Regions from separate parts of the Agrobacterium sp. 22-210-1 genome, predicted to be linked through region 3. Evidence: riboswitches for the same ligand, from Rfam matches in the RefSeq annotation. Region 3 holds a riboswitch; each other region holds the start of a gene.
The links. Region 3 has a riboswitch for thiamine pyrophosphate ahead of thiC (phosphomethylpyrimidine synthase ThiC). Riboswitches for the same ligand answer to the same signal wherever they lie in the genome.
Positions count from the first base shown of each region.

Region 1: another riboswitch for thiamine pyrophosphate. It lies ahead of ACQZ5F_RS14355 (ABC transporter permease); the one in region 3 lies ahead of thiC (phosphomethylpyrimidine synthase ThiC).
Region 2: another riboswitch for thiamine pyrophosphate. It lies ahead of thiB (thiamine ABC transporter substrate binding subunit); the one in region 3 lies ahead of thiC (phosphomethylpyrimidine synthase ThiC).

Region 1 covers NZ_JBNWCI010000002.1:294,589-304,530, reverse strand. The annotation lists gene ACQZ5F_RS14390 (D-amino acid dehydrogenase) at 1-236, opposite strand, end outside; gene alr (alanine racemase) at 244-1,410, opposite strand; gene ACQZ5F_RS14380 (Lrp/AsnC family transcriptional regulator) at 1,538-1,996, shown strand; gene thiD (bifunctional hydroxymethylpyrimidine kinase/phosphomethylpyrimidine kinase) at 2,212-3,006, opposite strand; gene thiE (thiamine phosphate synthase) at 3,003-3,665, opposite strand; gene ACQZ5F_RS14365 (hydroxyethylthiazole kinase) at 3,652-4,392, opposite strand; gene ACQZ5F_RS14360 (ABC transporter substrate-binding protein) at 4,389-5,339, opposite strand; gene ACQZ5F_RS14355 (ABC transporter permease) at 5,336-6,121, opposite strand; TPP riboswitch at 6,250-6,352, opposite strand; gene ACQZ5F_RS14350 (alpha-glucosidase) at 6,389-8,380, opposite strand; gene ACQZ5F_RS14345 (carbohydrate ABC transporter permease) at 8,393-9,247, opposite strand; gene ACQZ5F_RS14340 (carbohydrate ABC transporter permease) at 9,252-9,942, opposite strand, start outside.
Region 2 covers NZ_JBNWCI010000004.1:196,846-206,787, reverse strand. The annotation lists gene ACQZ5F_RS23120 (MFS transporter) at 43-1,320, opposite strand; gene leuC (3-isopropylmalate dehydratase large subunit) at 1,723-3,132, shown strand; gene ACQZ5F_RS23110 (M48 family metalloprotease) at 3,194-4,708, opposite strand; gene ACQZ5F_RS23105 (thiamine ABC transporter ATP-binding protein) at 4,962-5,678, opposite strand; gene thiP (thiamine/thiamine pyrophosphate ABC transporter permease ThiP) at 5,675-7,315, opposite strand; gene thiB (thiamine ABC transporter substrate binding subunit) at 7,335-8,348, opposite strand; TPP riboswitch at 8,386-8,496, opposite strand; gene ACQZ5F_RS23090 (VOC family protein) at 8,541-8,933, opposite strand; gene ACQZ5F_RS23085 (ABC-F family ATP-binding cassette domain-containing protein) at 9,025-9,942, opposite strand, start outside.
Region 3 covers NZ_JBNWCI010000004.1:353,751-363,692, forward strand. The annotation lists gene ACQZ5F_RS23785 (acyl-CoA dehydrogenase family protein) at 1-661, opposite strand, end outside; gene ACQZ5F_RS23790 (acyl carrier protein) at 661-912, opposite strand; TPP riboswitch at 1,095-1,206, shown strand; gene thiC (phosphomethylpyrimidine synthase ThiC) at 1,301-3,124, shown strand; gene thiO (glycine oxidase ThiO) at 3,126-4,130, shown strand; gene thiS (sulfur carrier protein ThiS) at 4,099-4,296, shown strand; gene ACQZ5F_RS23810 (thiazole synthase) at 4,301-5,074, shown strand; gene ACQZ5F_RS23815 (P1 family peptidase) at 5,163-6,167, shown strand; gene ACQZ5F_RS23820 (winged helix-turn-helix domain-containing protein) at 6,171-6,566, shown strand; gene modC (molybdenum ABC transporter ATP-binding protein) at 6,535-7,611, opposite strand; gene modB (molybdate ABC transporter permease subunit) at 7,608-8,315, opposite strand; gene modA (molybdate ABC transporter substrate-binding protein) at 8,369-9,160, opposite strand; gene ACQZ5F_RS23840 (NAD(P)/FAD-dependent oxidoreductase) at 9,367-9,942, opposite strand, start outside.

The sequences.
Region 1 (9,942 bases), on a different contig from region 3:
GGGCGAATGATCAGCGGCGCATGTTTCATGAACAGCCATTTCATCGCCTTCACTGGAATGCCGGGCGCTGCCCATGGCGAGGAGTAGCCGGGAGAAACCTCACCGGCATTGGCGAAGCTGGTTTCGAGCGCTGCGGCCGGCTGGCGGTCGATCACCGTCACCTTGTGTCCGGCTTTGGCCAGATACCAGGCGGAGGTCACGCCGACGACGCCGGCTCCGAGGATAGTGACGTTCATGATCGTCTCACTTGTGATTGACTGATGTTGAAGCGGTCGCCGGGGTTTCTCCCGGTTGGATATAGCTGCGGCGGTAACGGCGTCCGAGGCCGGTCAGGATTTCATAGGCAATCGTGCCCGCGTCGTTTGCAATGTCTTCCAAAGTCTGGTCAGGCCCGATCATCTGAACGAGGCTGCCCTGGGTTAATGTTCCCTCGGGCAGGGCCGATATGTCGAGAATGATGCTGTCCATCGAAACGCGCCCGGCAATCGGCAGGCGAATGCCATTATACCACGCCGCCCCACGATTGCTGAGTGAGCGGGGCAGACCATCGGCATAACCGGCGGCGATTGTCGCAAGACGTGTAGGGCCTGGGGCTTCGAAAGAACCGCCATAACCGACCAATGAACCGGCGGGCACGGTGCGGGTCTGGATAACGGCGAGATCGAGACGCACGACCGGTTTCATCGGGTTGGGGCGGGCAACGGACGGCGCGCCGCCATAAAGCGCGATGCCGGGGCGCAGCAGATGATTGTGGTAATCATTGCCCAGAAAGATGCCGCCGGAATTGGAAAAGCACAGGGGCGCATCGGGGAAAGCGGTGGCGGCCTTTCGCATCACCGCAAGCTGCGCGGCATTGGAGAGGTGTTCCGGCTCGTCGGCGCAGGCGAGGTGGCTCATCACGAAGGCGATATCGAGACCTTCGAGCAATTGCGGCTGGGAGGCGAGGACTTCCAGCTCTGCGGGGGAGAGACCGAGACGGCACATGCCGGTATCGATCTGCACCGCTGCCGGCAGCGTCTTGCCGAGATGGCGCGCATGGGCCGACCATTGTGCAATCTGCTCCAGCGAGTTCAGAACCGGGGTGACGGCCATGGCGGCGCAGGAGGTCTCATTGCCGGGCTGAAGACCGTTGAGCACGAAAATCCGCGCCTGCGCCGACAGACGAAGCCGGAGCGCCAGCGCTTCATCGATATGGGCAACGAAGAAATTGCGACATCCCGCCTCGAACAGGGTTTGCGAGACGATATCTGCGCCGAGGCCATAAGCGTCTGCCTTGACGACCGCTGCCGTCTGCGAGGCCGGGGCCATCGCCGCAAGCGTCAGGTAATTGTCGCGCAATGCACCAAGATCGATAGTCAGATGGCCGCTTGCACCACCGGCTGCCTGCTGGCGGCTGATCTGCATGTCCATGGTCGTTCACCCTCATTTTTATCCCATGAGAGTATTGCAACGATTATCGAATTTCTTGGCGATTGTTCGAAGAAAATGCGATAGAATTCAAAATCGCGCAATTTTCTTTGTCTGATTGGAATTTTCTATGTCGTCACTTGATGCGACCGACCGTCACATCATTCGCCTGCTTCGGCTCAACGCCCGCATCAGCAATGCAAAACTGGCAGCGGAAGTCGGGCTTTCGGCCTCGGCCTGCCTGCGCCGGGTCGATATCCTCGAACGGGAAGGCATTATTCGCGGATATACGGCGCTGACCAGCGGCCTTGCGGGTGGTGAGGTCATCTCGGTCATCGTGCAGATCACGCTCGACCGCCAGACGGAGGATTTTCTCAACCGTTTCGAAAATGCGGTGCGGCGGTATCCGGAAATCCGCGAATGTTACCTGATGACGGGCGGCTCGGATTATTTCCTGCGCTGCGAGGCGGAAAGTGCGGGGGATTTCGAGCGAATTCATAAGGAGATTTTGTCGAAATTGCCGGGGGTTTCGCGGATTCATTCGAGTTTTGCGATCCGGAATGTGTTGGCGACGCCGAAGGCGAAATAGCGTCGAGTGTGGGGCTTACCCCCCTCTGTCCTGCCGGACATCTCCCCCTCAAGGGGGGAGATTGGGTGCGGCAGTCGCTCGGTCCCATGCGACCGTCTCACTAATGATCCCGTGGCTTACGGAATGTGGTGAGCAAGCCGCTTGTCGATCTCCCCCCTTGAGGGGGAGATGTCCGGCAGGACAGAGGGGGGTGGCCGCACCCTCTGCGCTATCCATCACCACCACCGATAAAAATGATGCACCGGCCCCCGCCCATTCCCAACGGCAAGTCCCCGCCCAGCCTCAAGCGCCCCGTTCAGATACTCCTTCGCCAGCCCTACCGCCTCTCGCAGCTCACAACCCTTGGCAAGATGAGCCGTAATCGCCGCCGCCAATGTGCAGCCGGTGCCGTGGTCGTTCTTCGTATCCACCCGCGGTGCGGCAAGCGCCAACATGGTGCCATCAGCAAACAGATAATCCGTGCTCTCAGGCCCATCGCCATGCCCACCCTTGATGAGCACGGCTTTTGCACCGGCCTTGAGGATCGTCTCGGCCTGGCGGTTGATGTCCGTCTGTGCCTCCGCAATCGGCGTGCCGGTCAGCAGCGCCGCTTCGGGCAGGTTTGGCGTGACGATGGCGGCCAGTGGCAAAAGCTCACGCCGCAATGTCTCGATGGCGTCCTCATGCAGCAGCCGGTCGCCTGATGTCGCCACCATGACAGGGTCAAGCACCACCGGTTGCGATTGCCGCCGAAGCCGCTCCGCGATGGCGGCGATTGTCTCTATCCGCGATACCATGCCGATCTTCACCGCATTGACGGCAAGATCGGAAAAAACCGCATCCATCTGCGCAACGATGGTGGCGACCGAAATATCCTCCACCGTCGTCACGCCCTTCGTGTTCTGGGCGGTGATGGCGGTGATGACGCTGGCAGCATAGGCGCCAAGCGCGGAAAAGGTCTTGATGTCGGCCTGAATGCCTGCGCCGCCACCGCTGTCGGAGCCGGCAATGGTCAATGCAATTGATGTCATGGTTGTCTCGCTTTCAGCGCCGCGTCAATTGCAGAGCGGAAGCCCCTGGTTGCGCTGGCAATATCACCTGCCCGGAAGATGGCGGAAATGACTGCGACACCGTCCGCGCCGGCCTCGATGACAGATGGCACGCGGGCAAGGTCGATACCGGCGATGGCGCCAACAGGCATATCAGGCCGCCATTCCTTCAAAAGGGCGCGAAGCGTCGCAAAACCATCGATACCGACCGGCTTGTCGGGGTTCACCTTGGAGACCGTCTCGAAAACGCCGCCGATGCAGGCGTAATCGGCGGGCATGGAGGCCGCCCGTTCGGCATCGGCGCGGTTCTTGACGGTGAGGCCGATGATCGCCTTTTCGCCGAGAATACGCCTTGCGGTCTTTGCATCCATGTCATCTGCGCCGAGATGCACGCCATCCGCGCCGGAGGCGAGTGCCACATCGATGCGGTCATTGATAACAAGCGGGACGCCGGTGCCGGCGATGGCTTCATGAATGGCGCGGGCGTTGTCGATCATTTCGCGCGTCGAGCCGTGCTTGTCGCGATATTGCAGAATGGTCGCGCCGTTGAGTGCGGCGGCCAACGCAAGCTCGGCCAAGGGCGCGACATTGGCAAGGCTGGCATCGACCAATGCGTTGAGGCGGTAATCAACCTTGTTCATGCTCTATCCTCGCGTGATTGATGATGTCTTCCCCCGAGATTTCGGAAAGCGCATCCAGAAATGCCGGTTCGAAGGTGCCGGGGCCTCTGGCCTGTTTTGCAGCCAATTCGGCGGAAACGCCTGTGACAGCAAGGGCTGCGGCCGCAGCCGTCAGCGCATCCTTCTCCACGGCCATGAAAGCGGCGATGATGCCGCCCGAGAGGCAACCTGTGCCGGTCACCTTCGCCATCCATGGATGACCGTTGACGATCCTGACGCGACGGGTCGTGTCGCGGAGATGATCGACCGGTCCGGTTTCGATCCGCACCGCGTCAGGCACATTGCCGATCAGGCTCATCTCGGCGCGGTTACCGCGCACGATGGTGGGGGAAAGGGCGATGAGTTCGCGGGCAAATTCCAGACGGGACGGCGAGTAGTCGCAATGTACCGGGTCGACGATCCACGGCTTGCCGGATGCATTGGCGATCTCGATTGCCAGCCGGATGACCTTGCGCCGCTCGGCATCCAGCGTGCCGAGATTGACGGTCAGTGCATCGGCCTTGGTGACGAAGCTCTCTATTTCTTCCAGAGAAGTGGTCATCGAGGGAATGCCACCGACGACGGTGATGCCGTCGGCGGTGAATTTTTGCACCACGGTGTTCATCAGGCAATGCACGCGCGGGCGCGTCTTGCGCACCCGCTCCAGAATGTCGGCGGCTTTTGCCGCTGTCGGAAAAGTGCCAGTCATGGCTGTTGCAGCTCCACGGCGATATCGTCTGCCTTCGGTGCCTGTTTGATCAGTTGCATATCCCGCATGAACTCACCGAAACGGACATAACGGCTGCGGTCGAGTGCGGCGGGGCGCTTGGCGAAACGCGGCAACGTGTCGAAGAAAGCCTGCTTGTTCAGCGCATCGTCAAGGTTCGGATAGGCCCTGATGAAAAGCTGCCAGGATTCCTGCGGGTGGTTGGTGATGAAGATCGCGGCCTGCTCCACGGCAGAGAGGAAACGCGGCAGGCGGCTGTCTTTTGCGAGATCGCGATGGGTGACGAAGATCAGCTCGTCATAGGCCGGCACGCCATGCTCCTCCGGGAAGAACGAGCGGCCTTCATGGCCTTCGAGCTTCATCTGCGTCAGTTCGAAATTACGGAAACCACCGAGCGTCGCATCCACTTTGCCGGCGATAAGCGATGGCGAGAGCGAGAAATTGACGTTGATGAGTTCGACGTCATCCTTCGTCAGCCCGTCCTTTTCCAGCATGCGCTTCAGCATCGCATCTTCAAAACCGGAAACGGAAAAACCGACCTTCTTGCCCTTCAGGTCTTTCAGGCTTTTGATCGGCCCGTCGGCCAGAACCGTGACGGTGTTGAGCGGGGTTTCGACCAGCGTGCCGAAACGCACGAGCGGCAGGCCGGCATCGTGATCGAGATAGAGGTTCGGCTGGTAATGCACGCCGATATCGGCCTGTTTCGCCGAGACGAGACGAGGCACGGCGGAAGGATCGGCCGGCGGCACCAGCTCGACTTCCAGCCCAGCCTCGGTAAACAGGCCGCGCTCTTTCGCGATCACCATCGGCGCATGATCAGGGTTTACGAACCATTCGAGCAACACGGTAAGCTTGTCGGCTGCCTGCGATTGCATGGGGGCAAGCGCGGTTGTTGCGGCGATGATGAGGGAAAGAAGCGTTCGTTTCATGGTGCCGAAAGTCTCCGTAAATATCTGAGAGGAATGGTATGTTCTGTTTCCTTGGCCCAGGGGGCCAGATTGGCGGTCGCCCAGTCGACGATGAGCCGCAGCAGCACCGCCATGACGGCGAGAATGGCCATGGCGGCAAACATCGTGTCGGTCTGCATACGGGCATTGGACTGGATCATGACGAAACCGAGCCCGGCTGATGCGCCCACCCACTCGCCAATGACGGCGCCAAGCGGGGCGAGCGGGGCGGCCACCCTCAGCCCGGAAATGAGCGATGGCAACGCCAGCGGCACGCGCAGCCGCGTGAGGATCTGCCAGTGGCTCGCCTCCGTCAGCGAGGCGGCATCGAGAATGGCGCGATCCGTGCGGTTCAGGCCATCGGTGAAGGAGGAGGCGACCGGAAAGAAGATGATGATCGCGGTCATCACCACTTTCGAGGCCATGCCGAAACCGAACCAGAGCACGAGGATGGGGGCGAGCACGAAAACCGGAAACGCCTGCAGCACGAGAACCATGGGCCAGACGAGACGGCCAAGACGCGGGATGGCGGCGACTGTAAAGGCAACGAGGATGCCGGCGGCGATGCCTGCCGCAAGCCCGAACGCCATTTCGCCTGATGTCACCATGGCCTGCCCGAACAGGAAGCCGGGCTGGCGCCAGAAGGCGGCGGCGACATCGGCTGGCGACGGCAGGATATAGCGCGGCGGCGCAAACAGCCACGTGCCTGCCTGCCAGAGAAGCAGCAGAAGGCCGATACCGTTCAATGCATGGGTGGCACGCATGAGCCGGACCTCAGACGCAAACGCACCATGTGCGAAGGACAGAAGGTTTCAGCATCATCATTCGGTCTCCAGATGTGACAATCACGGAGATCATGGCCAAGCGGAGAAGAGAAAGGGCAGCGCCTGAAGGGTGCAACAGTTTCCGTTCCTACGCCGGCATGACCCGGATCAGGTTCAAGGGTCCGGCTCATCGCCATCTCAGCACCGTCAGGTGCTCCCCTCGGAATGGGTCGGAAACTGTCGCTTTTTTAGCTGGCTGTCAACGGCTCAGATGCTGCGAAGCTGTTCAAACAAGGAGACGTGACCGCTCTCGGCACGATAGAACACAGCAGGCTGGCCGAGTGGCGCTTCGATGGTGATCTCACGCCCGCCGGAATGACGTGCGCCGCTCCACAGGTGCACCCATTCTTCGTTGCCGGGAAGATAGAGCGTGCGTTGCGTTTCGCCGGCTTTCCAGACCGGTGCGACCAGCATGTCGGCTCCATAGAGATAGCAGTCCTGAATGGCGTAGGTCTGCCGGTCATCCTCGTAATGCAGGAAAAGCGGCCGCTGCACCGGCAGACCGGTTCTGGCCGCCTCGGCGGAGAGCGATTTCAGATAGGGGGCGAGCGCGACATAGATCGCCGTCATGCGGGCGAAATGGCCAAGCACCGTTTCGTCCTGGTCGATCTGGAGATTGTCGCGCGGGCGGTTGCCCTCATGCGTGCGCATGACGGGGGTGAAGGCGGCCATCTCCGTCCAGCGCATGATGAGTTCCGCCGTCCTCACATTACCGAACAGGCTGGTGTATCCGCCAATATCCGAATGGTGATAGGCGTTGCCCATGAGGCCGGAGGAGAGCGCGCCGCAGATGACGGTGACAAGCCCGTCGTGGCGGGAGAAATCCACCGACTGATCGCCGCCCCAGATGAGCGGGCAATGGGCCTGCACACCGGTGAAGCCTGCGCGCATGAAAAACAGCGCCTCACCCGTCTTGCCCCGGCTTTCGACGGCCTTCGCGTTAACCTCGGCCCAGAGGGTGGGCCAGGCATTGTGCATCAGCTTGGCATCGACGCCGTTGGAGAGGTTGATGTCGATCGGCAGATATTCGCCGAAATCGGCCATCCAGCCGGAGAGGCCGAAATCCAGCATGTTCCTGCCGATGATCTCTTCGGCAAACCACTCGGCGGCGGCGGGATTGGTGAAATCGACCACGCCGCAGTCGAATTCGCCGAAATCCACCAGCGCCGTCTTGCCGTCCGCACCGGTGGCGAAATAACCGGCCTCTTCCGCGACAGGGAAAAGCGGTCCATCGACGCAGAGGTAAGGGTTCACATAACCGAGAAAGCGAATGTTGTGATCGGCAAGCTCGGCGATCTTCTGGCGCAGATGCGGGTAGCGGGTCTCATTGGCCTGCCAGTCCCAGAAGAGGCGCGCGCCGAAGGATGTCTGGCGAAGTCCAACCCAGTCCTCGCACCAGAGGCCGGAAACCTTCGTGCCGGCTGCGCGAATTTTCTCCAATCGGGCAAAGGAGTTGACGCCGTCCTTTAATCCGATGATCGCGCCATTATAGACCCATTCCGGCAATTCCGGCTGGCGTCCGAACCGCAGCGAAAGGGCGGAAACGATCTCGGCGAAACTCTCGCCGCTGAAGAACTCGATCTTTTCGGGGATCGCCCAGATCTCGATTTCGTGGAAATCGCCATTGCGGAAATCGAAGACTGAATAGGCGCTGGTTTCAATATGCAACGCATATCTGCGCGATGACAGATAGGTGGGCTGCGGATAGTTGGTGTTGTAATAATCGCCGCCTGCCTTGCCGCTGACGTCGGATTTGAAGGTGATTTCGCTGGTCTTGTCGCGGCCGACCCCGGGTTCTGACGTCCAGAGCGGGAAACGCCGTCCGCGCATGTCGAAATAGGACATCTGCTCGCCGCCGCCCCAGATGTGCTCATCCATTTCCGCGACAATGCGCAGCCAGAGGCGGTTGACGCTTTCATCCAGCGCCGTCAGCCGGATAGCGTTGCCGTCCAGCGTCAGGCGAAGGCGCGGTGCCTGTCCGGGTGCGGAGGAGAGCGTGACGCCGTCGCCGCTGAACTCGGCGTGGCGCAGGGCGGTTCGTTCGATGACATAGTCCTCGATATCGAAATTGCCGCGATACATATCCATCCGCTCCTTGCCAAAACCGGCGAAGACGGCCGGGTTTTCGGGCGAATGGGACAGGATGGTGCGGCCGTCGATTGCGAGCGTGAAGCCGTCTTTGGTCTTTTCGAAATGCATGACTGTACCTGTTTAGCCCTTGAGACCGCCGGCGGTGAGGCCGGAGACAACCCGTTCCTGAAAGATGACGATCAGGATGGCGACCGGCACGATGCCAACCACCAGCGCCGCCGAAATGACCGGCCAGGGGAAGGCGAATTCACCCTGGTAAAGCTGGATGCCGACGGGCAGGGTGCGGAGCGCCGGGTTGGAATTGAAGGACAGCGCCAGCAGGAATTCATCCCAGGCATTAACGAAGGCGAGAATGCCGGCGGTGAAAACGCCCGGTGCGCAGAGCGGTACCACGACCTTGAACAACGCGCCGATGCGGGTGCAGCCATCGATCATGGCGGCGTTTTCGAGATCGCGCGGGATGCTTTCGAAGAAGGATACCAGCATCAGGGTGCAGACCGGCAGCGACAGCACGGTGTAGGGCAGGATCAACGCCGTCCAGCTGTTGAGCAGGTTGAGCGCCCGCATGATCTCGAACAGCGGCACCAGCAGCGTCACGAGCGGAAAAGTGGAAACGGCGATGATGAGCGAGAGGATCAGCGCCCGGTATTTGAGGTTGAGCCGCGCCAGCGCGTAAGCCGCCAGCACCGAAATCAGAATGGTGAGCGCGGTCGAAAGCAGCGCCACCATGAAGCTGTTGAACAGGAAGAGATGCAGCGGCTGGTCGGAAAAGGCCTGCATGTAGTTGGCCAGCGTCGGCGCGTGCGGAAACCAGGTGATTGGTTTCGCCGTCAGTTCCGCTTCCGTCTTCAGCGAGGTGAAGAGGATCCAGATTGCCGGAAACAGTCCGTTGACCAGAAGGATGGAGGCCGCGATGAAGCGCAGCGGCTTGCCGGAAAAGAAGGAGGACAGGCCGGAATTTGCAACGGTGCTCATGGCTTTAGTCCTTCGTCCTGATGATGCGGAGGTAAACGGCGGTGACGCACATGGAAAGCGCAAACATCATGACCGCCAAGGCCGAACCGTAACCGAGGTCGAGGAAGGAAACGGTGTTCTGGTGGATATACATGGCAAGCGTCGTGGTGGATGTGCCCGGCCCGCCGCCGGTCATCATGTAAGGAATATCAAAGGTCTGCAGCGCCGTGATCGTGCGGAAGATGAGCGCGACGACGATCGAGGGTTTCAGAAGCGGCAGGGTGATTTCGAAGAATTGCCGGATTTTGCCGGCACCATCCACATCCGCCGCCTCATAAAGCGAGCGCGGAATGGTCTGCAGGCCGGCAAGGATCATCAGCGCCATGAAGGAGGATGTCTTCCAGATGATCGTCAGGCAGATGGCCGCAAAGGCCCAGTTGGGGGAGTTGAACCAGATGACGCCTTCAAAGCCCAGCCGGTTCAGCACATCATTGACCACGCCATATTCGTAGTGGAAAAACCACGCAAAGATCAGGCCGGCAAAGGAGAGCGGCAGCGCCCACGGGATGAGCAGCGACAGGCGCATCGGCCATTGCATGGAAAAGGGCAAGTTGGCGAGGAGCGCGAGGCCGAGGCCCATGAACAGGGCGCCGGGCACGGTAATCAGCGTTATCAGCACCGTGTTCCAGGTCGTTTCCCAGAAGATCGGATCGTCG
Region 2 (9,942 bases), 160 kb from region 3:
AACCCACGCCGGCAGAACCGGCTGTCGTATTGACAAAGGAAATCAGGCCGTCTTGGCCTGATCACCCATTTTACGCGCGGCGATGATGACCAGCACACCCGCAAGCGCCAGGCAGAAGGCGAGGAAGAACATCGGCGCAATCGTGCTGCCGGTCTGATCCTTGATCCACGGCACCACATTCTGCGCCACGAACCCACCGAGATTACCGACGGAATTGATGGCGGCAATGCCCGCGGCCGCACCTGCACCCTTGAGGAAGCGGCCGGGCAGGCTCCAGAACACCGGCTGGCCGGCAAAGATGCCCGCAGCGGCGATGCAGAGGAAGCTGAACTGTAGGACCGGATCGCTCAGCAGCGCCGACATCAGCAAGCAGAACGCGCCGACAAAAGCCGGGCCGACGATGTAGGGCGTCTTGTTCTTCGCCTTGTCGGCAGCGTTAGGCACAACGAACAGGGCAATAGCCACGATCACCCAAGGGATGATGTTGATGAAACCATTGGCGGTGTTGGAAACGCCGAAGCTCTTCACGATCGTCGGCAGCCAGTAGCTGAGACCATAGGCGGCCAGCGGAAAACCAACATAGCAAAGCGCCATGAACAGCACGCGCGGATTGATCAGCGCCTTGAAGCCATCCTCCGCATGCTCTTCCATGCCCTTGTTTTCTTCAGCCAGCCGGTTCTTCAGCCAGTCCTTTTCATCCTGCGTCAGGAACTTCGCCTTTTCCGGCGTATCATCCAGATAAAAGAAGGTGGCGATACCGGCGATGACGGCAGGAATACCGGTTGCCAGGAACACCCACTCCCAGCCGGCATAACCGAGGAAACCATCCAGATCGAGCAGCATGCCGCCAAGCGGCGCACCAATCGCATTGGCAAGCGCGCTGAAAATCATGAACAGGCCGATCATGCGGCCGCGATAATCACGCGGGAACCACAGCGTCATCAGGAACAGCACACCGGGGAAGAAACCAGCCTCGCAGAGCCCGAGCAGGAAGCGCAGGATGTAGAACATCGTGGCGTTCTGCGTATAGGCAAGCGCGATGGTGACCGCACCCCAGGAAACCAGAATGCGGGCGAACCATTTGCTGGCGCCGAAACGGTTGAGGAACAGATTGCTCGGCACTTCGAAGATGAAGTAACCGATGAAGAACAACGAGGCGCCAAGGCCGTAGGCATATTCGCTGAGGCTCAGCGCATCGACCATCTGCAGCTTGGCATAGCTGACATTCTGGCGGTCGATATAGGCGATGAGGTAGAGAAGGCCAAGAAACGGCATCAGCCGCCAGGTGATCTTCGAGATGAGGGCTTTTTCGGATACCATGTGCTTTCCTCCCTTCGATTTCTCGTCGAATGCAAATGATAAGGGAACCCATCTATATGTGCAGCGCAAAATACGCAAGTTGCGCTGCATCATAACCATTGGAACGCGTTATGAGACCGGCATTTACTGTTGACGCAGCGCATATGAACGACACCCTGACGGCCAGTAAGCATTCATATTGCCGTAAAACTGCCGATCTGCTATGAAAGTTGCCATGGGATCTAAATTCGGATGTCTCGCTCAGAATGTTTATGTGCTGCAGGACCACAAGCGTCTGCCGGCACGGTTCTTTGCGCGCGTTTCCGGGGCGCTCACCAGCCGACTTAGGCTCGCCTGACAGCACCTGCTGTCCATCGCCTTACTGAACCCTGATTACCCTTTTCCATGACAAGGCATAGAGCCATGAGCGCACCCCGCACTTTGTATGATAAAATCTGGGACGACCACGTCGTCAATCGTGACCCGGACGGAACCTGTCTTCTCTATATCGACCGTCACCTGGTCCATGAGGTGACGAGCCCGCAGGCCTTTGAAGGTCTGCGCATCGCTGGCCGCCCGGTGCACTCGCCGGCCCGCACGCTCGCCGTGGTCGATCACAATGTCCCGACCACCGCCGACCGGCTGGAAGGCATCAAGAATGAGGAAAGCCGCATTCAGGTGGAAGCGCTTGCGCAGAACGCCAAGGATTTCGGTGTCGAATATTATTCCGAACGCGACAAGCGCCAGGGCATCGTCCACATCGTCGGGCCGGAACAGGGTTTTACCCTGCCGGGCATGACGATCGTCTGCGGCGACAGCCACACCTCCACCCATGGCGCTTTTGGCGCGCTGGCGCATGGTATCGGCACATCGGAAGTGGAACATGTTCTGGCCACCCAGACACTGATCCAGAAAAAGGCCAAGAACATGCTAGTGCGTGTCGATGGCAAGGTTCCGGAGGGCGTGACCGCCAAGGATATCATCCTCGCGATCATCGGTGAGATCGGCACGGCCGGAGGCACCGGCCACGTGATCGAATTTGCCGGCGAGGCGATCCGATCGCTTTCCATGGAAGGCCGCATGACGGTTTGCAACATGACCATCGAGGGCGGTGCCCGCGCCGGTCTGGTCGCACCGGACGAGACCACCTTCGACTACATCAAGGACAAACCGCGCGCGCCGAAGGGCGAAACGCTGGAACAGGCCATCGCCTACTGGAAGACGCTGAAATCCGACGAAGGCGCCCATTATGACAAGGTCGTGGTGCTGGACGCCGCCAATCTGCCGCCCATCGTCTCCTGGGGCTCATCACCGGAAGACGTGACTTCGGTCGAAGGCGTCGTTCCCAATCCTGATGATATCGAGGAAGAAAACAAGCGCACGTCCAAGTGGCGCGCGCTGGAGTATATGGGCCTTCAACCCGGTACCCGCATCACCGATATCGCCGTTGATCGCGTCTTCATCGGCTCCTGCACCAATGGCCGCATCGAGGATTTGCGTGCGGCGGCGAAAATCGTCGATGGCCGCAAGGTAGCCCCCACCGTCTCGGCCATGATCGTGCCCGGCTCCGGTCTGGTCAAGGAACAGGCGGAACAGGAAGGCCTGGACAAGATTTTCCTCGACGCCGGTTTCGAATGGCGTGAACCGGGCTGCTCCATGTGCCTTGCCATGAATGACGACCGTCTGAAGCCCGGCGAACGCTGCGCCTCCACCTCGAACCGCAATTTCGAGGGCCGTCAGGGTTACAAGAGCCGCACCCATCTCGTTTCCCCGGCAATGGCGGCGGCGGCGGCAATCGCCGGTCACTTCGTCGACGTGCGCGAATGGCAATAATTGCCGCAAAATGACTTAAACAACAAAACCCCGGAGTGATCCGGGGTTTTTCTTTGAGACATTATTCCGAAATGATCTTCACCCGCTGGCCGGGCTGAAGCGTGGCGGTGGCGCTCATCGCATTGATCATGCGGAACATATCGAGCTTGCGCTCGGTTCCCATCATTCGCGCCGCGATCGTTGCCACGGTTTCGCCGGGCTTCACCGTCACCACGCGCACGCGCAGCGGCTTCAGCGATGCGATTTCCTGCGGGGTCATCTTGCGGAAACTCGTGCGCAGCACGTTGGCGATGGAATCAAGCTGCGCATTGCCCTTCGGCACCGCCGTCAGGAACCGGAATATCTGCTGGCCGACACGAATGACGGTTACGTCGAAATCCCATTTATCCGCGCTTGCCCGGGCTGTCGCGGCCTCCAGACCGTTGATCTGCGTTTCCTTGACCGTTTCCGGCAGCAGACCGGCAACCCAGCCGCTGGTCAGGTAATTGGCAAGGGTGGTCTGTTTCGGATCGGCAACACCATCAAAACGGATGGCCATATCGCCCGGTCCGGTCGCCAGAACGGCCTCCACCTTATTATCGATGACAAAACCTTCCGGCACGTCAAAACGGATGCCAAGCGTTCCGTGCAGGAACGTCTGCCCGCGGACGTAACCTTCCTGCGGGCTGTCGCCGTAAAGCAGACCGTCTATGCCATCCAGGAACCAGTCGCGTCCACGATCCCCGACCTGACCGTCCTGGCCGAAGGCGCGGGCATGGCGGCGCGCAAGCTCGATGCGCTGCGGCGTGTTGGGGTGGCTGGAAAGGAAGTCGAGGCTCTGGTCGTTTTCAGGATCGGCCGAAGAGAAGCGCGCATAGGCCGCCATGGAATCCAAAAAGCGCGGCGAGGCAAAGGGGTCGTAACCGGCCTCGCCCAGCATCCGCACGCCGATCACATCCGCCTGCAATTCCTGCTGGCGCGAAAAGGCCGCGAGCCGCAGCTTGCCGCGCGCCAGCGCCTGCTTGCCGGCGAGATCGCTCGACAGCACTTCGGCAACCACGCGGCTTGCAATCACCTCCGCCTCTTCCCGGCGTTGGCGTTCGATGCCGTGATTGGCGGTGACATGGCCCATCTCATGTGAAAGCACGGCGGCCACTTCCGAAGCATCGTTGGCAAGCGCCAGAAGCCCGCGTGTCACGTAAAGATATCCGCCCGGAAGCGCAAAGGCATTGATGGCCGGCGAGTTGAGGATAGTGATACGGTAAGACTGTTGCGGATTTTCCGAAACGGCCGTCAGAGCGCCGGCAATACGGGCGACAAGCCGTTCTGTCTTGGCGTCACGATATTCACCGCCATAGCTCGCCACGATGCGCGGATGTTCGCGCGCACCCATCTGGGCGCGGGGATCATTCTTCTGCACCTCTTCCACGGTTTGCGGATTATCCGACGGGCGCAGGGTGGACTGGTAAGCCGGGCTGAAGAGAGACTGGCACGACGACAGGAACACGGCGGACGCCGTCAGCACGGAACAGGCGGCAACCATCCTGCCCGAACGGCGAAGGCCTGAACGGGAGAAGAGCCTCCACTGTGCAGTCATGCTATTTCTCATTCTCTATGCCTGCCCCTAACGTTCCTGATCATCCGTTAATTGCAGACCAGAATAACAGATTCGCCCCAACGAGCCATGAATGCCGATACGGTAAAAACGATCCATCAAGTCCGGAATATTCCTGAAGAACGCAATAATTCCCGTCTTTTCTCGGGCAACAACTTGAAACTGGCAAGTGCAAATTAGCGTCATTGAAGTCATCTAAAGCGATTGCCAGCGGCACGCGTCGAAAATAAGGCGATCAGCCGTTCAGAAAACTGTCCACCGCCTTCACATTTTGTGTGGCGAAGAAATCTGCGGTCGGGCCTGTGTAGACAACGCGGCCGCGATCAAGAAAAACCACCCGCTGCGCCAGCTTCTTTATGTCGTCCGGATGGTGTGAGACAATAATCACCGTATTTTTTGTTTCGGCATGCAAGTCGAGGAGCAGGGAGGTCATGCCTGCGCGGAGTCCCGGATCGAGCGCGGCAAAGGGCTCATCCAGCAGCATGACCGGTTTTTTCCTCACCAGCGCACGCGCCAGAGCCGCCCTTTGTCTTTCCCCGCCGGAAAGCGTGCCCGGCAGGCGCTTGTCAAAACCAGCAAGACCAACGCGCGCCAGCGCCACCCCGATGCTTTTCCGATCTTCCGCCTGCAATTTCAGCCCCGGACTGACGCCGAGCGCGACATTGGTGAAAATATCGAGATGGGCGAAAAGATTATTGTCCTGAAAGATCGACGACACCGGCCTTTCGGAAGGGTCGAGCGCCGTCATGTCCCGCCGGCCTATCACCACGCGACCGGCATCCGGCGCCTCAAAACCGGCGACCAGATTAAGGAGTGTCGACTTGCCGGAACCGGATGCGCCGACAACGGCGGTCACCTGGCCCTGAGGAAAGCCGCAATCCAGATCGAAATCCTGCGTTCCAAGCCGCAGCCTGACGTTATCCAGCTGAACCGCGAAATCATCGCCAGTCATATGCTCGCCCTTCCCGCCCGTGCCTCTGCCGATTGCGATTGCCGCGAAACGCCGCCTGCGGCAAGCAGCAGGCAGACGACACCGAGGATAAACGCGTATCCGGCGGCGTCATTGGTGCGGTAGCTGCCCATATTGCTATAAACGAGCCATGGCAAGGTGACGAAACTTTCCGAACCGAACAGGGCAACCGCCCCGAGATCGCCGAGGGACAGGGCCATGGCGAAGGAAAACGCCATCGCCAGCGGCCGCCACAAAACCGGCAGATCCGCAAATCTCAACCGCGCCATCCCCTGCAACCCGAGGCTGGTGGAGAGCCGGCCGGTGCGCAGAAAATGGCTGTTAAACGCCGGCTCCAACACCCGCATGGCAAGCGGCAGCGCCATCAGCATATTGATGATCGCCACGAGAACCGGCGCATAAATGCTGACATCACCGAGGGGCCGTAACAATAGAAACCATCCGCTTCCGAGCACAACAGGCGGCACCAGCAGCACAAGCGAAGACCCCGCGCCGAGCGTGGCGGATAGAAAGCGCAACGGCTGAACCGCCTGCCGCCGTGAACCAACGGCCTGACGTGCACCGATAATCGCAAAACAGCAGAGCACGACGAGAGTTGCGGAGAGTGCAGCAATGGCAAGGCTGGTGAAAGCCGCGCGCAGGAAGATCGGCGTGATAAGCAGACGCGGCAGGTCGGCCTTCAACCCCGAGACGGCTATCGCGACAAGCGGCAGGCCGATCAGCAGAACCGCAAGATTGATTGCCGCCCCATCCCAAAGACGTGCACCAGCCCCTTTGCCATCGAAGCGGCGAAGGGGCCGCCCAAGCGAGGCGATTTCCGCTTCCGGCGATGGCAGAAAGGCAAGAAGGCCGAGCAGGATTGCGGTAAGGACAATCTGTAAAACTGAAAGCGCAATCGCCCGCTGCGGATCGAAATCGAACCGCAGCGCCTGATAGATCGCCACCTCCAGCGTCGTGGCCGCCGGGCCGCCACCAAGCAGCAGCACAAGCGTGAAGCTGGTGGCGCACAGCATGAAGACAAGTCCGGCAATGCCGGGAACAAGCCGCGAAATCGCCGGCCATTCGATGAAGCGGAACGTCGAAACCGGCCCCATGCCGAGGCTTGCCGCCATGCGCCAGTATTCGCCCGGAATGCGTTCCAGCCCGGCCAGCATCAGCCGCACGCACAGCGGCAGATTGAAGAACACGTGGGCGATAAGAATCCCGGAAAGGCCGTAAATGCTGAAGGGTTGCTCCGCGCCGGCAAAAACGAGAGCCGTATTCAAAACGCCCTGCCTGCCCCATATGGCGATGATGCCTAAGGCGCCGACGATCACCGGCAAACCCATCGGCACCGCCATCAGCCGGATGATCCATATACGCCCCGGAAAGTCGCGTCGCCGCGCAAGCGCCAACGCCACCGGCAGGCCGAGAACAATGGACAAGAAGGTGGAAAGTGTTGCCTGATAAAGCGTGAAGCGAAGGATACGCAGCGTATAGGCATCCATGATGCTGGCAGCGGATGCGCCGACGTCAAAAGACAGGAGGGCCGCAACGGCGAGCGCCATGAACAGGAAAACGGCGGTAAAGGCCGCCGTCCCGAAAACAACGGATCGCCGGTAATCGCGACGCAGCATCATGGGTAGGTGTGCCTTTTCCTCAATTCATGCTCATGGCGGCAAGCCATTCGTCGACCCAGGCTTTGCGGTTCTTCGCCACCTCTTCCGGGTCCATAAGGAAGGTCTTCTGCGGCACGACGAGTTTGGAAAACGCCTCGGGCAAAGGCTTCGATGTCGCCGCAACCGGCATCATCCAGTTGTTTTCGGGGATCGCATCCTGAAAACCTGATGTGAGCGTGAAAGCAAGAAACTGCTTTGCCAATTCCTTGTGCGGCGCGTTTTTGAGAAGGCCGGACACTTCGATCTGGATGTAATGTCCTTCGGAAAAAGCCGCGGCCTGATAACGGTCCGTCTTCTCGGCGACCATGTGATAGGCGGGCGATGTGGTGTAGGAAAGCACCATCGGCACCTCACCCTTGGTGAAGAGACCGTAGGATTCCGACCAGCCCGGTGTGACAGTCAGGATGCGTTTCCTGAGCTTCGCCCATGCTTCCGGGGCCTTGTCCCCATATACCGATTTCACCCAGAGAAGTAGCCCAAGCCCCGGCGTGGAGGTGCGCGGGTCCTGAATGGCGATCTTCTGTGAAGGATCGCCTTCCACCAGTTCCTTCAAGCTCGTCGGCGGGTTTTTTACCGTCTGCGTGTCATAGATGATCGCGAAATGCCCATAATCATAGGGGACGAAAACCTCGTCCTCATAGCCGCCCGGCACCTTGGCCGCCGAGGTATCGATGCCGCTGACATCGAAAAGGCCGGTCTGTTTCGCTTCTGCGACGAGGTTGGTGTCGAGACCGATGACAACATCCGCCTTGGACCCAGCCCCTTCAAGTTTCAGGCGGTTGAGCAGCGCCACACCATCCGCCACGCCGACGAAATTGACCGTGCAACCACAAACCTTCTCGAAGGCTTCCTTGACCTTCGGACCGGGTCCCCATTCGGACACGAAGCTCTCATAGGTGTAGACAGTCAGCTCCTGCTTGTCCTGCGCGACGGCAAGGCCGGGCAGAAACACGGAGGCGGCGACGAGGGAATTCAGGAAAAGACGACGGCGCACGGGTATCTCCTCAAAACAAAAAGGGAAATAGCCGCCTGCCTTAAAGCCGTCTAATCCCTCCGCCGGTATGAACCGGATCAGGTTCTTCGGGTTGGCAAGCCTCTCAGCCTTTTGCACGCAAGCACAAAAGACACCCCGTTAGATCAAGATGATGGTGTAGTCCCGCCGTCTGCGATTGGCAAGACAGTGCCGTCAGCCCTGCGCCGTCATATGCACCAGTTCCCAGACGTGACCATCCGGATCCTGAAAACTGCCGGCATACATGAAGCCGTGATCCTGAACGGGTTTCCAGCCGCTGCCACCGGAGGCAAGCGCAGTTGCGATCATCCGGTCGATTTCCTCGCGGCTTCCGGCGGAAAGACAGGTCAGCACTTCGGTGCTACTCTTCGCATCGGCGATATCGCCATTGATGAAATCGCGAAAACGCTCTTCCTGGAGCAGCATCACGAAGATGTTCTCCTCCACGATCATGCAGAGCGTGCGATCGTCGGAATATTCCGGATTGAAGCTGAAACCCAGCGCCGTGAAGAAGTCTCTCGATGTCTCGATATTCTTGACGGGCAGATTGACGAAGATCATGCGCATTTTCTGAACTCCTCCGAACCCGCACAGGAAACGGCAATTCCGCCTCCCTGTCAAAGGCGGATGCCGTTCAATCAGTAAAAGACGATCCCCTTCAGCCTTCCAGTTCCTCGCGCAGCATCTCCAGCTCCAGCCATTCTTCTTCCATGGTTTCGAGCTTTTCACGCAGCTTGGTCATTTCCTGCGCCAGCGTATTGAATGTGGCTGGATCCTTGGTGAAAAGCGCGGGATCGGCCATGCGCTGCTCGCGTTTTGCGATCTCACCCTGGGCTTTTTCCATCTCCTTCGGCAGATTTTCGAGTGCGAATTTCTGCTTGAACGAAAGCTTGCCCTTGGCCTTTGCAGGATCTTGCGAAGCGGAAGTCGAAGGTGCGGCCTTCGCCTTTTCCTGTTTCTCCGCCTTGCGTTTTTCATCTGCCGCGCCCTTGCGCTGCGCCATCATATCAGAATAACCGCCGGCATATTCGATCCAGCGTCCGTCCGGCTGATCCGGATTGGCGGGTGCGATGGTGGAGGTGACGGTACGGTCAAGAAAATCACGGTCGTGGCTGACGAGGATAACCGTGCCGGAAAAGCCCGCAACGATTTCCTGCAACAGATCAAGCGTTTCGATATCGAGATCGTTGGTCGGCTCGTCGAGGATCAGGAGGTTGGTCGGCCGTGCCAGAATGCGCGCCAGAATAAGACGGGCACGCTCGCCGCCAGAGAGGTTGCGGATCGGCGTGCGGGCCTGTTCCGGCTGGAACAGGAAATCCTTCATGTAACCCGTAACGTGCTTCACTTCGCCATTGACCAGCAGATTGTCGCCGCGGCCGTCAGTCAGGTAATGCGCGAGCGTATCGTTGGGATTGAGATCCTCACGCTTTTGGTCGAGCGTCGCGATTTCCAGATTGGTGCCAAGTTTCACCGTGCCGCTATCGGGCTCAAGCTGGCCGGTCAGCATTTTCAAAAGTGTGGTTTTGCCGGCGCCGTTCGGCCCGACGAAACCGATACAATCACCACGATGCACCCT
Region 3 (9,942 bases):
GCGCCGCCGGCGCTTCACCTCGGAACAGAAAGCCGTCCGAACAGGTGCCGCGCATGCCGAGTGTATCCCAGACATGGGTCTTTTCGAGCGTGTACTGGTTTTTCAGGAAAACGGTCATCACCTGATCGGCCGGCGCGGCATCCTTGTGGGCGCGCGAGGTGATGAGGATCGCATCGGCGTTGCTGCCATAGGAAATGACGGTGGCATCCTTTTCCAGCCGGCAAAAGTCGCCTTCGACCTCGATCGCGCAGATGGAGTTGCGCAGATTGCCGCCAATGCCGCCTTCGGTGGTGGCGGAGCCGAGCAGAAGCTGTTCGCTGGCGATGCGTTGCATGAACTCCGCATGCCACGCGCTTGCCTCGCCGTGTTCCACCAGGCTGGACAGCTTGATATGATGCATGGCGAAAATCATTGCGGTTGCCGAACAGGCCTGGCCGAGCCGGGCGCAGATATCGGCGATTTGCTGCAGGGATGCGCCTTCGCCGCCGAGGGAGGCGGGGACCTGGATGCCCAGCAGGTGTTCCTGCCGCAATGCATCGACAGCTTCCTGCGGGAAGCGGCCGGTGACATCCACTTCGTCTGCATGTTTGGCGGAAATGGTCGCGACACGGCCCGCGCGCGCGGACAGCGTTTCATCCTGCGGCGCTACGGTCACGTTCATCAGGCAGCCTCTTTACCATCCAGAATGAGCTTAACGGTGTCTTCAATGGCCTTGATGCTGGCGAAGGACTTGCGGTTCAGCAGATTGTCGGGAAACTCGATATCGAATGCTTCTTCGATACCCAGCATCAATTGCACCGATGCAAAGGAAGAAAGGCCTGCCGCATAAAGATCTGCTTCATCTGCAATCGTATCGACGGGGGTGGGAAGCTGGCCGAATTTTGCCAGTATTTCACGAATAGTCGCATTCATTCCGACGTATCTCCAATGAAATTAACATTAGGAAGGTTTGTGCTTATCGTTATGTCGCAAACGATAATATTCACCTAAACCGTTAGGTTAATTACAACTAACGGCAGCATGCGCCATTCCCGCACCTTTGCCAAGCGTTGATCGGCGGCCTTGACAAAAGGCGGCGGGTGTTTTTTCCTGTGGCCATTCACCAGGGGTGTCCCGTCAAGGGGCTGAGATTCTGCTTTCATGCGCAGTGACCCGTTGAACCTGATCCAGTTCATACTGGCGTAGGGACGGTGCAAAGACCGACGGTCGGCTGGCGTGTGCAATGCGCTGTCGGCGCTGCGGTATTTTCCATCATTCCGGCTCGAACTGGGTCTCCACTGTCAAACTTTGGAGCCTCAAGATGAATATCGCTGCCAAGAATCTTCCGCTTTCGGTCACCACCGGACCGCATGCTGCTTCCACGAAAATCCACAAGCCAGGGATACTGCATCCGCACATCCGTGTGCCGATGCGCGAGATCGCCGTGCACCCGACAGCCGGCGAACCGCCAGTGACGGTTTACGATTCCTCCGGCCCCTATACCGATCCCACACATCCCGTTCTGATTGAAAAGGGTCTGCCGCGACTGCGCCACGACTGGGTCATGGCGCGCGGCGATGTCGAGACTTATGAAGGGCGGCACGTCAAGCCGGAGGATAACGGCTTTGCCACCGGCGAGCGCCTGACGCCCGAATTTACCGTGCGCCATCAGCCACTCAGGGCGACGGCCGGCAAGGCGGTGACACAGCTTGCTTATGCGCGGGCCGGCATCATTACGCCGGAAATGGAATTCATCGCCATCCGCGAAAATCTCGGGCGCGAGGCGGCAAAGGAGAAGTTGGTCCGCGATGGTGAGAGCTTTGGTGCACATATACCTGACTACGTGACGGCGGAATTCGTTCGGCAGGAAGTGGCGTCGGGCCGGGCCATCATCCCCGCCAATATCAATCATTCGGAACTCGAGCCGATGATCATCGGCCGCAATTTTCTGGTGAAGATCAACGCCAATATCGGCAATTCCGCCGTCACCTCCTCCATGGCGGAAGAGGTGGAGAAGATGGTCTGGGCGATCCGCTGGGGTGCGGATACCGTCATGGACCTTTCCACCGGGCGCAACATTCACAATATCCGCGAATGGATCATCCGCAATTCGCCGGTGCCGATCGGCACAGTGCCGCTTTATCAGGCGCTGGAGAAGGTCAATGGCATTGCCGAGGATCTGAATTGGGAGGTGTTTCGCGACACCCTGATCGAACAGGCGGAGCAGGGCGTGGATTATTTCACCATCCATGCCGGCGTGCGGCTGCATTACATTCCGCTCACCGTCAACCGCGTCACCGGCATCGTCTCGCGTGGTGGCTCGATCATGGCCAAGTGGTGTCTGCATCATCATCGCGAAAGCTTCCTTTATGAGCATTTCGATGAGATTTGCGATATCTGCCGGGCTTACGATGTCTCCTTCTCGCTGGGCGATGGCTTGCGTCCCGGCTCGATTGCCGATGCCAACGACGCCGCACAGTTCGCGGAGCTGGAAACGCTGGGCGAGCTGACACAGATCGCCTGGGCGAAAGATTGCCAGGTGATGATCGAAGGCCCTGGTCATGTGCCGATGCACAAGATCAAGGAGAATATGGACAAGCAGCTGAAGACCTGCGGCGAGGCGCCCTTCTATACGCTTGGACCGCTGACCACCGATATCGCACCCGGTTACGACCACATCACGTCAGGTATCGGTGCGGCGATGATCGGCTGGTTTGGCACGGCGATGCTTTGCTACGTCACGCCGAAGGAACACCTCGGCCTGCCGGATCGTAACGATGTGAAGGTCGGTGTCATCACCTACAAGATCGCCGCCCATGCTGCCGATCTTGCAAAGGGGCATCCGGCTGCGCAGGTGCGGGATGATGCGCTGTCACGCGCAAGGTTCGAGTTCCGCTGGGAGGATCAGTTCAATCTGTCGCTGGACCCGGATACGGCGCGGTCCTTCCATGACGAGACCCTGCCGAAGGAGGCGCACAAGGTTGCGCATTTCTGCTCCATGTGCGGGCCGAAATTCTGCTCGATGCGGATTTCCCACGATATCCGCGCCGAGGCGCAGAAAGAGGGGCTGGAAGCGATGGCCGCCCGCTTCAAGGAAGGCGGCGAGCTTTATATGCCGCTGCCGACGCCTGCAAATGCCGAATAAAATGCGCGTGCTTGTCAAGGGAACGGGGGTCGCCGGATTGACGGCGGCCTTCGAACTGGCGCGGAGCGGCGTTACTGTCGAGGTGTCGGAGCGCAATGCCGAGCCTTCTCGCGGGGCGTCGTTCTACGCGGGCGGCATGCTGGCGCCCTGGTGCGAGCGTGAAAGTGCTGAAGAGGTGGTTCTGAAGCTCGGCCGGGCCGCGCTCGACTGGTGGGACGAGGCGACCTCCGGCCTGGTGGTCCGCAACGGCACGCTGGTCGTCGCACCCGTCCGTGACAAGGCGGAGCTATCGCGCTTTGCATCGCGGACCAGCGGCTATTGCTGGGTGGATGAAGGCGAAATCGCCGATCTGGAGCCCGATCTTGCCGGCCGGTTCCGGTCCGGACTTTATTTCCCGGGCGAAGGGCATCTCGATCCGCGCCTTGCTCTGAAATCGCTGCATGAGCGGCTTTGCGCGATGGGTGTGCAGTTCCATATGGGTGTTCCTTTGGATGAACAGCGGTTCGACCGGGTGGTGGATTGCACCGGATCTGCGGCGGTGGGGGAGATTTGCAACCTTCGCGGCGTGCGGGGAGAGATGCTTTATCTCGCCACCCGTGACATTTCTTTCTCCCGTCCCGTCCGACTGCTGCATCCGCGCATACCGCTTTACATCGTGCCGCGCGAGCCTGGCCGCTTCATGGTGGGCGCGACGATGATCGAGACGGAGGAGACCGGGGCGATTTCCGCCCGTTCGATGATGGAATTCCTCAATGCCGCCTATGCCGTGCATCCGGCCTTTGCGGAAGCGCAAATCATCGAGACCGGCACGGGCGTGCGCCCGGCCTATCCCGACAATCTGCCTGATGTCACGCAAGACGGCGGGACCATCTTCATCAACGGCGCGTACCGGCACGGCTTTCTGCTCTCGCCGGCGATGGCGCGCAAGGCGGTTGAGATCGTCTGCCAAACTCTTATTCAAAAGGAAAAGGATCATGAAACTTCTGGTGAATGGCGACGAGCTTGATCTTGCCGCCGAGACGCTGGCCGGGTTGCTCGCCAACCTTGAATATGAAGGCGGGTGGCTGGCGACGGCAGTGAATGGCGAGCTGGTGCATTCGGAAGAGCGCGCCGATTATCAACTGAAGGCGTTCGACCGTGTCGAAATCCTTTCGCCAATGCAGGGAGGTTGAGGCCATGCTGACGCTTTATGGCCGTGAGGTCGCGTCCCGCCTTCTCCTTGGCACGGCGCGTTATCCGTCTCCCGCCGTGCTTGCCGATGCGGTGCGGGTCAGCAATACGGATATTCTGACGATTTCGCTGCGCCGGGAAATGGCGGGGGGCAAGAAAGGCGGTCAGTTTTTCGAGCTGATCCGCGAATTGGATCGCCATATCCTGCCCAATACCGCCGGTTGCCACACCGTGAAGGAAGCGGTGCTGACGGCGAAGATGGCCCGTGAGGTGTTTCGCACCAACTGGATCAAGCTCGAAGTCATCGGTCATCACGATACCTTGCAGCCCGATGTCTTTGCACTGGTGGAGGCGGCGAAAATCCTCTGCGCCGAGGGTTTCGAGGTCTTTCCCTATACGACTGATGATCTTGTCGCGGGCGAAAAGCTGCTGGAGGCCGGCTGCAGGGTGCTGATGCCATGGTGTGCGCCGATCGGCAGCGCCATGGGGCCGCTCAATCTGACGGCGCTGAAATCGATGCGGGCGCGGTTTCCCGATGTGCCGCTGATCGTCGATGCCGGTATTGGCCGGCCGTCACATGCGGTGACGGTGATGGAACTTGGTTACGATGCCGTCCTCCTCAACACGGCGGTTGCCGGGGCGGGTAACCCGGTCGGCATGGCGGAGGCTTTTGCCCGTGCAATCGAGGCTGGCCATCAGGCATTTCTTTCCGGGCTGTTGGAGCCGAGGGATATGGCTGTTCCTTCGACGCCGGTTATCGGGACGGCGGTTTTCTCCTGATCACGGTTTTCCGCCAAGGTCGGGCACGTCACCTTTTGCGTTGACAGTGTCCTGCGGCGGCGGGATACCGGGAGAAAAGGGGAACGGCATGGCGACACGCAACAATCTTCTCACGGATATCGACGGTGTTTCGGTCGGCAATGTCACCGATCTTTCCCTCGGCTCCGGCGTCACGGCGATTGTTTTCGAAAAGTCCGCCATCGCCTCCGGCTCGGCTCTCGGCGGTGCGCCCGGCGGGCGCGATACCGGCCTGCTCGACCCGGCGATGACGGTTGAAACTGTGGATGCCCTGGTGCTTTCCGGCGGTTCGGCCTTCGGGCTGGATGCGGCGGGCGGGGTTCAGGCCGGGTTGCGTGAGATCGGTCGTGGGTTGCAGGTGGGTTCCACCCGCGTGCCCATCGTGCCCCAGGCGATCCTGATGGATCTGCTGAATGGTGGCGACAAGGGCTGGGGCCTGCATTCACCCTATCGCGAGATGGGATATGCGGCCTTCAAGGCGGCAGGCCGCGAGGCGTTCGAACTTGGAACGGTGGGTGCAGGAACGGGTGCGACGACCGCCACCTTCAAGGGTGGTCTGGGTTCGGCCAGTGCCATCAGTTCCGGCGGCTATAAGGTGGCGGCCATCGTCGCGGTCAATGCGCTTGGTTCCGCGACGGTCGGCACAAGCTGCCATTTCTGGTCCGCGCCTTTTGAAATGCAGGGTGAATTCGGCGATTGCGGTTTTCCGGAGCGTTTCCAACCGGACCATACCGCACTGCGGCTCAAGGGGATCAATCTCACGGCGACAACCATCGGCGCGGTGCTGACCGATGCGACGCTTACAAAGGCGCAGGCGCACCGCCTGTCCATCATGGCGCATGACGGGCTGGCGCGTGCGGTTCTCCCTGCCCATTTGCCGAGCGATGGCGACACCATGTTCGCGGCTGCGACCGGCGACAAGCCGCTTGAAGGCGGCGTTCATTTCGCCGAGCTCTGCTATCTCGCCACGATCGTGATGGCGCGAGCGGTGGCGCGCGGCGTCTATGAGGCGATGGCGCTGCCGGTTGCGGGCGCTCAAAAGGCCTATCGCGATCTTCATAGGCAGGACCGCTGAGCGATGAACGAAACGAGAGCACCGCTGAAACCCGTCCTCCGCATCGACTTCCCCCCCGGCGAGCGCCTGGGCCACGGCAAAATCGAGTTGATGGAGTTGATCGTCGAGACCGGCTCGATTTCGGCCGCCGGGCGGGCGATGGATATGTCCTATCGCCGCGCATGGCTGCTGGTCGATGCGCTGAACCATATGTTCAGGCAGCCGGTGATCGAATCCCAGCGCGGCGGCAAGCAGGGAGGCGGTGCGGCATTGACCGCCTTCGGCACGGAATTGCTTGAGCGCTATCGCGGCATGGAAAGGCGGATGGTCGAGGTCTTGCGTCAGGATATTGAGTGGCTGGAGGCCAACCGCAATCCGGAGGACGCGGTCAATACGGATCGAGAGCCGCCGATTTTATGATCGCATGAACCGGTTTCCCGGGCTGCAGTTGCAGGCGTTCTCGCGAGAGGTCGGTGATGCGCGACTGGATGATATCGCCACCGCAATCCACCTGAACCGTCACCATGCCGTCCTCGCTGACCGAGATATCTGCGACATGGCCTTCGAGAATGTTGAGTGCGCTGAGGCCCTCGGGCTTCACCAAAGCCAGCATCACATCGCGAGCCGGTATCAGCACCCGCGCAGGGCTGCCGGATGCTCCCTTTTTTGCCGGAACCTGAAGCAGCGCTGTGCTTATTCTGATGGCGGCAAGCCCGTGCCGTTCATCAAAGCTTTCGATACGCCCTGACAGGATGCTGCCCGCTTCCCGCCGCTCCAGATGGCTGCTGAAATCGGGTCTCCCGAGCACATCGGCCGCATTTCCCTGCGCCTCCACCTTACCGTCTTTCATCACCACGATGCGGTCGGCAAGGCGTGCGACTTCCTGGATGGAATGGCTGACATAAACAATCGGAATTTTTGTCTCGTCGCGCAGCCGCTCGAGATAGGGAATGATCTCGGCCTTGCGCTGTTCGTCCAGCGAGGCGAGCGGTTCGTCCATCAAAAGCAGTCTGGGGGAAGAAAGCAATGCGCGGCCGATGGCAACGCGCTGTTTTTCGCCGCCCGAGAGTTTGTTCGGACGGCGCTGCAAGAGATGGCCGATGCCGAGCATGTCGACGATACGGTCTTCTTGTACAGCCTTGGTTTTGTCTGAGGTGAACCATCTGCCATAATTCAGGTTCTGCGCCACGCTGAGGTGCGGGAAGAGCCGCGCCTCCTGAAAGACATAACCGAAACGGCGTTTATGGGCCGGCAGGAACAGCCGGTTTCCGCTATCGGCCAGCATTTCGCCGTCGAGCGAGACCTTTCCTTCATCCGGCCTCAGCAGGCCGGCGATGATGCGGATCATCGATGTCTTGCCGGAGCCGGAGCGTCCGAACAGTGCGGTCACGCCGCCTTCGGAGGCAAATGACGCGTCGAGTTCGAAAGAGCCGAGGCGATGGCGGGTGGAGACCGAAAGCGTCATTCCATGCTCACCCGTTTGCCGATGATGCGGGCCAGAAACTCCGAGACGAGCAAGGCGAGCATGGAAATCACGACGGAAACGATGGTCAGCCGCAATGCACCTGCATCGCCACCGGGCACCTGGGTGAAGGTGTAGATGGCGGCGGACAGGGTCTGAGTCTCTCCGGGAATATTGGACACGAAGGTGATGGTCGCGCCGAATTCGCCCATGGCCTTGGCAAAAGCGAGGATCATGCCGGCGATGATGCCGGGGAGCGTCAGCGGCAGGGTGACGGTGAGGAATACCCAGAACGGGCTTGCCCCCAAGGTACCCGCTGCCTCTTCCAGCTTGCGGTCCACCGCCTCGATGGAGAGGCGGATGGAGCGCACCATCAGCGGGAAAGCCATGACGGCGCAGGCGAGTGCCGCCCCCGTCCAGCGGAAGGAAAAGACGATGCCGAACCAGCTATCGAGAAATTGCCCAATGGCGCCCCTGCGGCCGAAGAGAACGAGCAACAAAAAGCCGGTGACGACGGGCGGCAGAATGAGCGGCAGGTGGACGATGCCGTTCAGCAGCGATTTGCCCCAGAAGCGGCCGCGGGCAAGTGCCACGGCCACCGCAATGCCGAAGGGCAGGCTGGCAAGCATGGCGATGGAGGACACCCACAGGCTGAGCCTGATCGCCGTCCATTCTTCGGGGCTGAGGGTCCACCAATGCAATGCCATATCCTGCAATTGTCAAGTTTCATGGCCCACCGGGAGGTGGGCCTGAGGCAAGCTTACTTCAAAACGGTAAAGCCTTGCTTTTCGAAGAAGGGCGTTGCCTTGGCCGACTTCAGGAAATCCAGATAGGCTTTTGCTGCCGGTGATTTTGCTTCCGAAAGAATGGCGACCGGGTAGATGATCGGCGGGTGGCTGTCTTCCGGGAAAGTACCAACAATCTTCACGCCCGGATCGGCGGCGGCGTCGGTCTGGTAAACGATGCCATAGGGCGCTTCGCCGCGCGAGACGAGCAACAGGGCGGCACGCACGCTTTCCGCGCCGGCGACTTTCTTTTCGACCGAAGACCAGGCGCCGAGCTTTTCCAGAGCGGCCTTGCCGTATTTGCCGGCGGGAACGGAATCGACCGCGCCCATGGCCAGACGGCCATCGCCCACGAGAGCAGCAAGATCAAAACCCTGCTTGATATCGACTGGCTTTGCCTTGTCTGCGGGAGCGACGAGAACGATGCGATTGCCGAGAAGATTGGAGCGGCTGTCAGCGTTGATCAGCTTCTTTTCGGCAACATAATCCATCCATGCAAGGTCAGCGGAAATGAAGATATCCGCCGGCGCGCCCTGCTCGATCTGCTTGGCAAGCGCGGAGCTTGCGGCGTAAGAAACGGTCGCTTCGTTGCCGCTGTCCTTTGCCCATTCGGCATTGATAGCGTCGAGCGCGTTTTTCATGCTCGCGGCGGCAAAGACCGTAACCTTTTCGGCGGCATGGGCCGGAACACCCACAAAGGAAGCTGCCACCCAGAAGGAGGTGGCGGCGGCAATGGTTTTGAAGAAGCTGCGACGCAAAAGTCTCATTATCTGTTACCCCCGGTTCGAGATATTCTGTTGAATATATCGATAGGCCTATAGGGCAATCATTATATTTTCAAGAATATATCGATGGGTCAGGGAAAAGGCCGCAGCTTTGGCGGGTGCGGGGCAGTGAAAAAGTTCGAAAACCTTGCATTCGTCATGTTCGGGTCTGCGCCCAACATTGCAAGCATAACTGCCCGCATGTCCGATTAGAAACGCTCGCCGGCGAAATGGGCGATCTGTGCGCCAGCTTCGTAGTAAGCTTCCTTCACCGCACGGAAAGCCTGTGCCTTGGGTTCCGTTATCGGCAGAGGCAGGTCGCTTTCGGCTATGTCACCCAGAATATGGTGCGCAATTATCTTACCGAAGGCGGTGCCCGGTGCGATACCGCGGCCGTTATATCCTGAAAAGCCGACGACATTGTCTGCGAATTTGTGAAAGCGCGGTACGGCATTGTCGGTCATGCCGATCTGACCATACCATTCACATTCGAATTCCGTATCCCCGAGCTGGGGGAAAAGCCGCTTCAGCGAGCGCTTCGCCCAAGCCCGGTGAATGGCGGCGCCGGTGCCACGCAGGGCGCCGACACTGCCGAACACCAGTCGGCCGGCCTTGTCCATGCGGAAGGATGAGAGGATTTCCTTCGTATCCCAACAGCCCTCACGGCCCGGCAAAATGCTTTTTTTAAGGTTGTCGCCGAGCGGCTTGGTGGCGAAATTGAAATAGGGCAGGTAGGTCTGTTCGTCGCGGACAATCTGCCATGGGCCGGTGCTGTAGGCTTCGGT